Regions from separate parts of the Streptomyces gobiensis genome, predicted to be linked through region 1. Evidence: riboswitches for the same ligand, from Rfam matches in the RefSeq annotation. Region 1 holds a riboswitch; the other holds the start of a gene.
What was found. A riboswitch is a leader RNA that binds a small molecule or an ion and turns the genes downstream of it on or off. The one in region 1 is predicted to bind cobalamin.
Positions count from the first base shown of each region.

Region 2: it holds a riboswitch for cobalamin, as region 1 does, so the genes downstream of both, test1122_RS12170 (ABC transporter substrate-binding protein) here and test1122_RS18695 (ribonucleoside-diphosphate reductase subunit alpha) in region 1, are expected to answer to the same signal.

Region 1 is NZ_CP086120.1:3,987,586-3,991,784, forward strand. Features, by position in the region: gene test1122_RS18690 (ribonucleotide-diphosphate reductase subunit beta) at 1-321, opposite strand, end outside; gene test1122_RS18695 (ribonucleoside-diphosphate reductase subunit alpha) at 549-2,876, opposite strand; cobalamin riboswitch at 3,002-3,127, opposite strand; gene test1122_RS18700 (GNAT family N-acetyltransferase) at 3,182-3,688, opposite strand; gene test1122_RS18705 (CstA-like transporter-associated (seleno)protein) at 3,961-4,149, opposite strand; gene test1122_RS18710 (carbon starvation CstA family protein) at 4,146-4,199, opposite strand, start outside.
Region 2 is NZ_CP086120.1:2,629,455-2,633,653, reverse strand. Features, by position in the region: gene test1122_RS12180 (ABC transporter permease) at 1-246, opposite strand, end outside; gene test1122_RS12175 (ABC transporter permease) at 246-1,232, opposite strand; gene test1122_RS12170 (ABC transporter substrate-binding protein) at 1,229-2,905, opposite strand; cobalamin riboswitch at 2,889-3,057, opposite strand.

The sequences.
Region 1 (4,199 bases):
CTCAAAGAGCTGCCGCGACAGATACAGCCGTGCTTCGGGGGAGTTGATGTGCTTGTACAGGGTCAGCACCAGGTTGTTCGCCACGATGGAGTCGCCGGTCGCGAAGAAGGCCACCAGGCGGCCGATCATGTGCTGCTCGCCCGGCGAGAGCTTGGCGAGGTCGGTGACATCCGAGTGGAGGTCGACCTCCTCCACGGTCCAGGTGTTCTTGATCGCGTCCCGGTACCGGTCATAGAAGTCCGGATACCGCATGGGCCGCAGAGTCAGCTCAAAACCGGGATCGAGGAGGTTCTTGGTACGGGGTTCAGAAGCGGTAGTCATCAGGATCTCTCGTGAGTATGTGATTCGGTGGGGGGCTAGCGCCCCCAGACCCCCGAAGTGTTGTGGGCACTCGGGCCGCCCGAGGGGCGGCACGGGTGGGCACAACACCCGCCCACCGGCCCGCACCGGCAAACCCCGGGGGGCCCGGGGCGAAGCCCGCCACGCGGCGGAGCCGCATATCGGTACAGCCGGGAAGGGGCGGGGCTGGGGAAAGGAACCCGCCGTTGCTACTGGCAGGACTCGCAGGACTCCGGGTTCTCCAACGAGCAGGCATCAGCCTGCCGCACAGAAACCGCACTGCTACGCGCCGACTGCGCAATCCGAGTAGCCGGCCGCGACCGCAGGTAATACGTGGTCTTGATACCCCGCTTCCACGCATACGCGTACATCGAACTGAGCTTGCCAATCGTCGGCGCCGCCATAAACAGGTTCAGTGACTGGCTCTGGTCGAGATAGGGAGTCCGGGCCGCCGCCATATCGATCAGCGCCCGCTGCGGGACCTCCCACGCGGTGCGGTACAGCGCCCGCACCTCCTCCGGAACGCCGGGCAGCTCCTGTACCGAGCCATTGGCCTCGCGCAGCCCCTCCCGGGTCCGCTCGTGCCAGAGCCCCAGCCGCTTCAAGTCCTCCACCAGATAGGCGTTGACCTGCAGAAACTCCCCGCTGAGCGTCTCGCGCTTAAAGAGGTTGGAGACCTGCGGCTCGATGCACTCATAGACACCCGCGATCGACGCGATGGTCGCGGTCGGCGCGATGGCCAGCAGCAGCGAGTTGCGCATACCGGTCTTGGCGATACGGGCCCGCAGGGCCGCCCAGCGCTCGGGCCAGCTGGGCTGAGCGTCACCGTAGTGGTCGGGGTGCAGCACACCGTGCGCCGTCCGGGTGGACTCCCAGGCCGGATGCGGGCCGTGCCGCTCGGCGAGATCCGCGGAGGCCTCGTAGGCCGCGAGCATGATCCGCTCGGAGATCCGGGTGGACAGCGCCCTGGCCTCCGGTGAGTCAAAGGGCAGCCGCAGCCGGAAGAAGACATCCTGCAGCCCCATCAGGCCCAGACCGACCGGGCGCCAGCGGGAGTTGGAGCCGCTGGCCTGCTCGGTCGGGTAGAAGTTGATGTCCACCACCCGGTCGAGGAAGGTCACGGCCGTACGGACCGTGGCGTCCAGCCGCTCCCAGTCCATGTCCCCATCCGGGCCCAGATGCGCGGCGAGGTTGATCGAGCCCAGATTGCACACCGCCGTCTCGCCATCGTCCGTCACCTCCAGGATCTCGGTGCAGAGATTCGAGGAGTGGACCACATGGCCCGGCTCGGCGGTCTGGTTCGCGGTGCGGTTGGCGGCGTCCTTGAAGGTCATCCAGCCATTGCCGGTCTGCGCCAGGGTGCGCATCATCCGGGCGTACAGCTGGCGCGCCGGGATGGACTTGATGGCCAGCCCCGCGGCCTCCGCCTTCCGGTACGCCGCGTCGAAGTCATCGCCCCACAGATCCACCAGCTCCGGCACATCCACCGGCGAGAACAGCGACCAGTCAGCATCCGCCTCGACGCGGCGCATGAACTCATCCGGGATCCAGTGCGCGATATTGAGGTTGTGGGTGCGGCGGGCCTCCTCCCCGGTGTTGTCCCGCAGCTCCAGGAACTCCTCGATGTCCGCGTGCCAGGTCTCCAGATAGACACAGGCCGCGCCCTTGCGACGGCCGCCCTGATTGACCGCGGCGACCGAGGAGTCGAGGGTGCGCAGGAACGGGACGATGCCATTGGAGTGGCCGTTCGTCCCGCGGATCAGCGACCCTCGGGCCCGGATCCGTGAGTACGACAGGCCGATACCACCGGCGTGCTTCGACAGCCGGGCGACCTGGTGGTAGCGCTCATAGATGGAATCCAGCTCATCCAGCGGCGAGTCCAGCAGATAGCAGGACGACATCTGCGGGTGGCGGGTGCCGGAGTTGAAGAGGGTGGGGGAGGAGGGCAGGTAGGCCAGCGTGCTGGTGAGCCGGTACAGCTCGGCGACGTCGGCCAGTGCTCGCTCGCTGTCGTCCTCGGCGAGCCCGCAGGCCACCCGCAGCAGGAAGTGCTGTGGGGTCTCGATGACCTGGCGGGTCATCGGATGCCGCAGCAGATAGCGGGAGTGGACGGTACGCAGTCCGAAGTAGCCGAAGCGGTCATCGGCGCCCTCGGCCAGGGCCCGCTCGACCAGCGCGTCCAGCGCCGCCGCATGGGTCCGTACGAACTCGGCCGTACGGTCCGCGATCAGCCCTTCGTGGTGGCCCACCGCCACCGACGCCGAGAAGGACACCGCGCCCTGGCCGGCGGCCTCATCCCGGATGGCGAGGGTCAGCAGCCGCGCGGCGAGCCGTGAGTACTGCGGCTCATCGCCGATCAGCCCGGCGGCGGCCTCGGTGGCCAGCGACCGCAACTCCGCTTCGTCCGACCCGGCGTTGCGGCCGCGCAGCGCGGCGGCCGCCACCTTGCCCGGGTCGGTGGCGGGCAGATCGGCAGTGAGATCGGTCAGGGTGCGCAACAGCACCGCTGATACGGGCTCCGCGGGTGCGATGGTCACGGGACGGGCTCTCCCTCGCTCGGCAGGGGCCACGAGGCTGGTGCGCGGCGGGGCGCGTACGGGCGTGCCGCAAGCAGAGCGGAGCACACCACGCAGCGTCCACCGGCCCAACCCGCGAGGCCCGGACGTATTCGATACCGTCGGCAGGTCTTCGGACTCGCGAAGGCGCATGGAAGCACCCATCGCATACCGTTGCGGGACAGTTCCGGATTCGCACCGGATTCCCCTGCGGCGACAGCGAGGACGAGCATACATCTAGTGGCGCGTGGGTCATGCACCCCCATATGTTGTGTCCGGTATACGCGTTAGGTTGACAAGTCCAGCTCGAACGTCCACAGCCTGAATCCCGGCAGCGGCTCCCAGTCCCGCTCCGGGGTACGGACAAACCCCAGCCGCCCGTACAGCCGGTGGGCCGCGTGCATGCCCTGCTGGCTGGAGAGCACCAGCCGGGTCAGCCCGAGCCCCCGCGCCCGGCTGACGCATGCCCGCACCAGGGCCTCCCCGGCCCCCCGGCCGCGCCCCTCGGGCCGTACCGCCAGCATCCGGAACTCACCTTCGCCGGGCCGGGCGATATCGGCGTACTCCCCGCCCTCAGCGACGAAGGCGACCGTACCCAGCAGCTCGTCGCTGCGGCTGTCCGCGGCCACCAGCACCTCGGCGTGCTCCGACCGCCGCCGCGTGTCGCGCAGTTCGGCGAGATAGGGGTCGGCTTCCCCGAAGTCGAGCAGGCCGTCACCCAGATACGCTTCGGCGGTCAGCTCCCCAATCTCATCCAGCTCCTCGGAGCGGGCCACTCTGATCACGATATCCATGCGCCCAGTGTGAACGAGGGTGCGTTCCCCACCCCCCGCTCCTTCCCGAAACTGGGGGCTCCGCCCCCGGCCCCCAAGTGTTGTGGGCACTCGCAGCCCCGCGAGGGGCTGTGGGTGGGCACAACCCGGCCACCGGCCCGCACCCGGCGAACCCCGGGGCCCGGGGGCGTGAGCCCCGGTTACGGGAAGGGGCGGGATACGGGGACACCCACCCACGGCACCCCGGGAACGCAGCCCCCACGGGGCCGAGCCAGGGGACCCCCGGCGGCCACTCAGCAGCAGCGGAACCCCTCCCGGGGATCCCCGTCGCGGCGGTCCATGCGGCGCCGCTCAAATTCCCCCCGGCTCACCACCACCGCCCCGGGACGCTCCCGCCGCACCCGCTCCGCATACCGCTCATACGCGGTCTCGCCGGTGAACTCACGCACGTACCACCACAGTCGCCCGATACTCAGCGTCACGGCCGGATCTCCTCCCGCTCCTCCGGGACACCGCCGCCGGGTCCCAGGCC
Region 2 (4,199 bases), 1.4 Mb from region 1:
GCCGGTCAGCACCCGGCTGAGCACATCCCGCCCGAGGTGGTCCGTCCCCAGCCACATACCGGCCTGTGGCGCGGCGTACGCGGCGCCCACCGGCTCGGTACCGCCGTACGGGGCCAGCAGCGGCCCCACTACGGCGACTGCCAGCACCGTGCAGGTCGCCAGCGCGCCGATGACGCCCGCCGGACCAAGACTGCGCGGAGTCCGCTGTCTTCGCAGAGACCGCAGACTTCGCAGGGCCGACCGCATCAGTGCCCACTGGTCCGCAGCTTCGGCACCAGGACGATCGCCAGCAGGTCCGCAGCCGTGTAGACGAGAATGCCGCATGCCGCCATCGTCGCGGCCAACGCCTGTACGACGGGCACATCCCGGCTGGCGACCGCCGCGACCAGTTCATGGCTGATGCCGGGGTAGGCGAAGACCTGCTCCACGACGACCACTCCGCCGATCAGCCAGGAGACGCTGCCGGCCAGCAGCTGCAGCGCGGGGGTGACCGCGTTCGGTATCACGTACCGCCACACCAGGCGCCGTTCGGGGATGCCGTGCAGCCTGGCCATGCGCACATACTCGGCCCGCACCACCTCGCCGGTACGGGCGCGGACCATCCGGACCGACTGCCCCGCCATCACCGTGAGCAGGCTGGCCACCGGCAGGACGAGGGTCTCCGGGCGGGCGAGCGGGCTGGTGCCGTCCGGTATCAGGGACACCGGCGGCAGCAGCCGCAGACCGAGGGCGAACACCGCGATCAGGCCGGTCGCCGCAACGAACTCGGGCAGCGACTGCAGCCCGATCGCCACCGCCGAGGTGACGCGGTCCGCGAACCGGCCCTGCTGCAGGCCCGACCACACCCCGAGCCCGATCGCGACCGGCACCAGCAGCGCCGCCGCCAGCCCGGCCAGCAGCAGCGTGTTGCCCAGCCGCTGGCCGACGATGTCGGTCACCGGGCGGCCGCTGACCAGGGAGCGCCCCAGGTCGCCGTCGACGGTCCCGGCCAGCCAGTCGACGTACCGCAGGGCCCAGGGCCGGTCCAGGCCCAGCTCCGCGCGCAGCGCGGCGATCTGCTCCGGCGTACCGCCCGCCCCGCCCGCCGACCGGGACAGAATCACCTCGGCCGCGTCACCCGGGAGCAGCTCCGTCCCGGCGAACACCAGCACCGTGGCGGCGCCCGTCACCCCTGCCGCGGCCAGCAGCCGCCGCCCGCACGCGGTGAGCAACGGGTGCGCATGGCAGGTCACGCGCCGCCGATCCAGACATCGCGGTAGCTGCCCCAGCCGTCGGAAGCCGGCGGGGCGCCGCGGACGCCGCCGACCTTGTGCTGTGCGCCGTCGATCCACTGCATGAACGAGTGGATGATGTGCCCGCCGTCCTGCCAGAGCTCCTGCTGCAGATCGGCGTAGCGCCGCTCCCGCAGGCCGGGGTCCATGGTGGCGCGCGCGGCGAAGAACCGCTTGTCCCAGTCCGGACGGCGCCAGCCGGTCTCATTCCGGTCCGAGGTGGACAGCATCGTCTGTCCGTAGAACCAGTCGAGCGCGTAGTTGCCCCAGCCGCCCTGCGCGAAGGGCTTCTTGGCCCACACCTGCGACCAGTACGAGTCGGCCGGTGACTTGTCCAGCTTGATGGCGATCCCCGCACGCCTGGCCTGCTCGGCGTAGAGGGTCGCGGCCTCCAGCATGCCGGGGGAGACATCTGAGGTGTGGAGGGTGACGGTCAGCCCCTCCTGACCCGCCTTGCGCAGCAGCGACTTCGCCTTGTCCGGATCGTAGCCGCGCTGCGGCAGGTCGTCGTGGTACAGCGGAGCACCCAACCCGTACAGGTCGTTGCCCACTTCGGCGTAGCCGGAGTACACCGTGTCCACGATCTCCTGGCGGTCCACCGCCAGCTTCAGGGCCTCGCGCACATCCGGATCGCTGAACGGCTTCCGGTCGACCATCATGTTGAAGCTCTGCATACGGCCGACCGGCGACGTCACGACCTGGACCCGGCCCGCCCGCTCCTGCGCCGCGGCCTGCGCCCAGGCCAGCTCGTGCGCGACATCGGCGTCGCCGCCGAGCAGCGCGTTGAGCCGGGTGTCGGGCTTGGTGATGAAGATGATCTCCAGCTCGTCGAGGTAGGGGCGACCGCTCTCCCAGTAGGAGTCGTTCCGGGTCAGCCGCACCCGGTCCCCCGGGCTCCACCGGCCGAACCGGAACGGCCCGGTGCCGACCGGCGGATGGTCGTTGTCGAACGCGGTCGTGCCGTCCTGGATGACGTAGACGTACCAGCCCGCGAGCAGCGACGGCAGGTCGGCGATGGGCTGGCGCATCGGGACCGCCACGGTACGCCGGTCCACCTTGCGCAGCCCCTCGGCATCCACCATCGCGAGGTCCTTGGCACCCGTGAAGGAGGACTTGGGGTCGAGCAGATACCTGATGGAGTACATCAGGTCGTCGGCCGACAGCGGCTTGCCGTCGTGCCACTCGACGCCGTCCCGGAGCCTGATGGTCCACCGCGAGCCGTCGGAGTTCGGTTCGATGGACTCCGCAAGCCGGTTGGTGACCGTGAGATCGTCGTCGTACGCGCACAGCTTGTCGAAGAGGTTCTTCATCACGATGCCCGCGCCCCACGATCCGGCGACGAAGGGGTGCAGCGTGTCATCGCTGGAGCTGGCCCCCGAGACCACCGCACGCAGCCGGCCCCCGCGCCGGGGCTCCCCCGCGCCGGTGGGCGAGGTCTGCCCGGAGGCGCACGCGGTCAGGCCACCGCCGAGGGCGAGACCGGACGAGGCGACCGCCAGCCCACGCAGAAACGCGCGCCGGTTGACCTGATGTGCGGGGGAACGTACAGAACTGGGCAGCGCAAGGCGCGCCCGGGCAGGACCGACCATGGTGGACCCGTCTCCATCCTCGTGGAACCACTGGGCTTGCACCACGGCCGGTCTCCTGGCTTCCAGCTCACCGCTCCCCCACGCCTTCCCACGCCCTCGGGCGCAGTGGCACAGATGCAGGGGAGCTCCCTGGTCACAGTGGCGGGACCGCACCGGATCCACACCGGTTTCCCGTAACCGCGGCACGGACAACATAGCCAGCCCAGCCGGTCCATGGGGAGTGTCACTGCTCACCAGCCCCCAGCGGCGCCGGTCAGAGCGGGACAAGCCGGACCCGGCAACCGAAGCGCCACGGGGGCTTGCGCCACCACACCAGCGCCCGCGACATCGCCGTATCGACACCGGACTTGGGGACCGTTTCGACCAGCAACACGCTCCGAGACTTCCCAATGGCCACCGCCCTCGATACTCGGACACCCAGGCCCTATCGTTGCAGGTCAGGAGTCACTCCTCGCGTTTCCGACCACTTATCGGACATCTTCTGGCGACGAAGGCCGAGCTAGGCGCCGATTATTCCCAGGGCACCCGCAGCACCGCTCGCGAAGCGAGTTCGCTGAGGTTCGCACGGGTCCCCGGGCGGCAACTGCAACCACGGCACGACGAGGTCCCCAGCCGCTGAGCTGTCGGGGCTCTTGCTCAGCCCGGTAAGGCTGGGTGGAGGATGCGAAATTCGAAACTCGTGGGGGGTTGCCCCCCACACTTTCCAACTGTTCGACAGGGCGTCCTGAGGTGATCAAGGTTGTCCTGATCTGCGGCGGAGTCGGTGGTCTCCTGGCTTCCGGACGGTGCTGGGCGTGCCTGAATGAGACAAGAACTGAGACCATGTGGTCGATTGCTGCTCGCTTATACGCCCTTGACGACGATGGCGTGCTTGTGGCCGTGCAGTGTGACGTCGGTCAGCAGGTGAAGGGCTGCGCGGGCCTCGTCCTTGCCGATGTCGGCAACCCGGACGCGGGAGATCACCCAGCCCCAGCGCGCTGTTCGGTGGTCCTGCTGTCGTATGCCTCGATGAATGTCGTAGGGGAGGTCATTACCTCGGTTACTCCGCGGGTGCGAGGCCGAGCCGGGGATCATCTTGTAGGTCGCCGCGCACCACGAGAGCGAGTGCCTCGCAGTCGAGCACGAAGACGTGCGGAGGCCTGGCACTGCCGCCGCGCTTTTTCACGCGGCCTTTCCCGAACAGCCGGACCCAGCCTTATCGCTCGGTCCAGGCATGCCTCCACCTGGTGCAGGATGAAGGGCATCGGCTCTAGTCTCGCTGTTCAGAGGTGCCTTCCGTCTCGCCGATCACCTGCCGGAGTAATCGCCTCGTGAGAGGCACGGGGCTAGGATCTGTGAA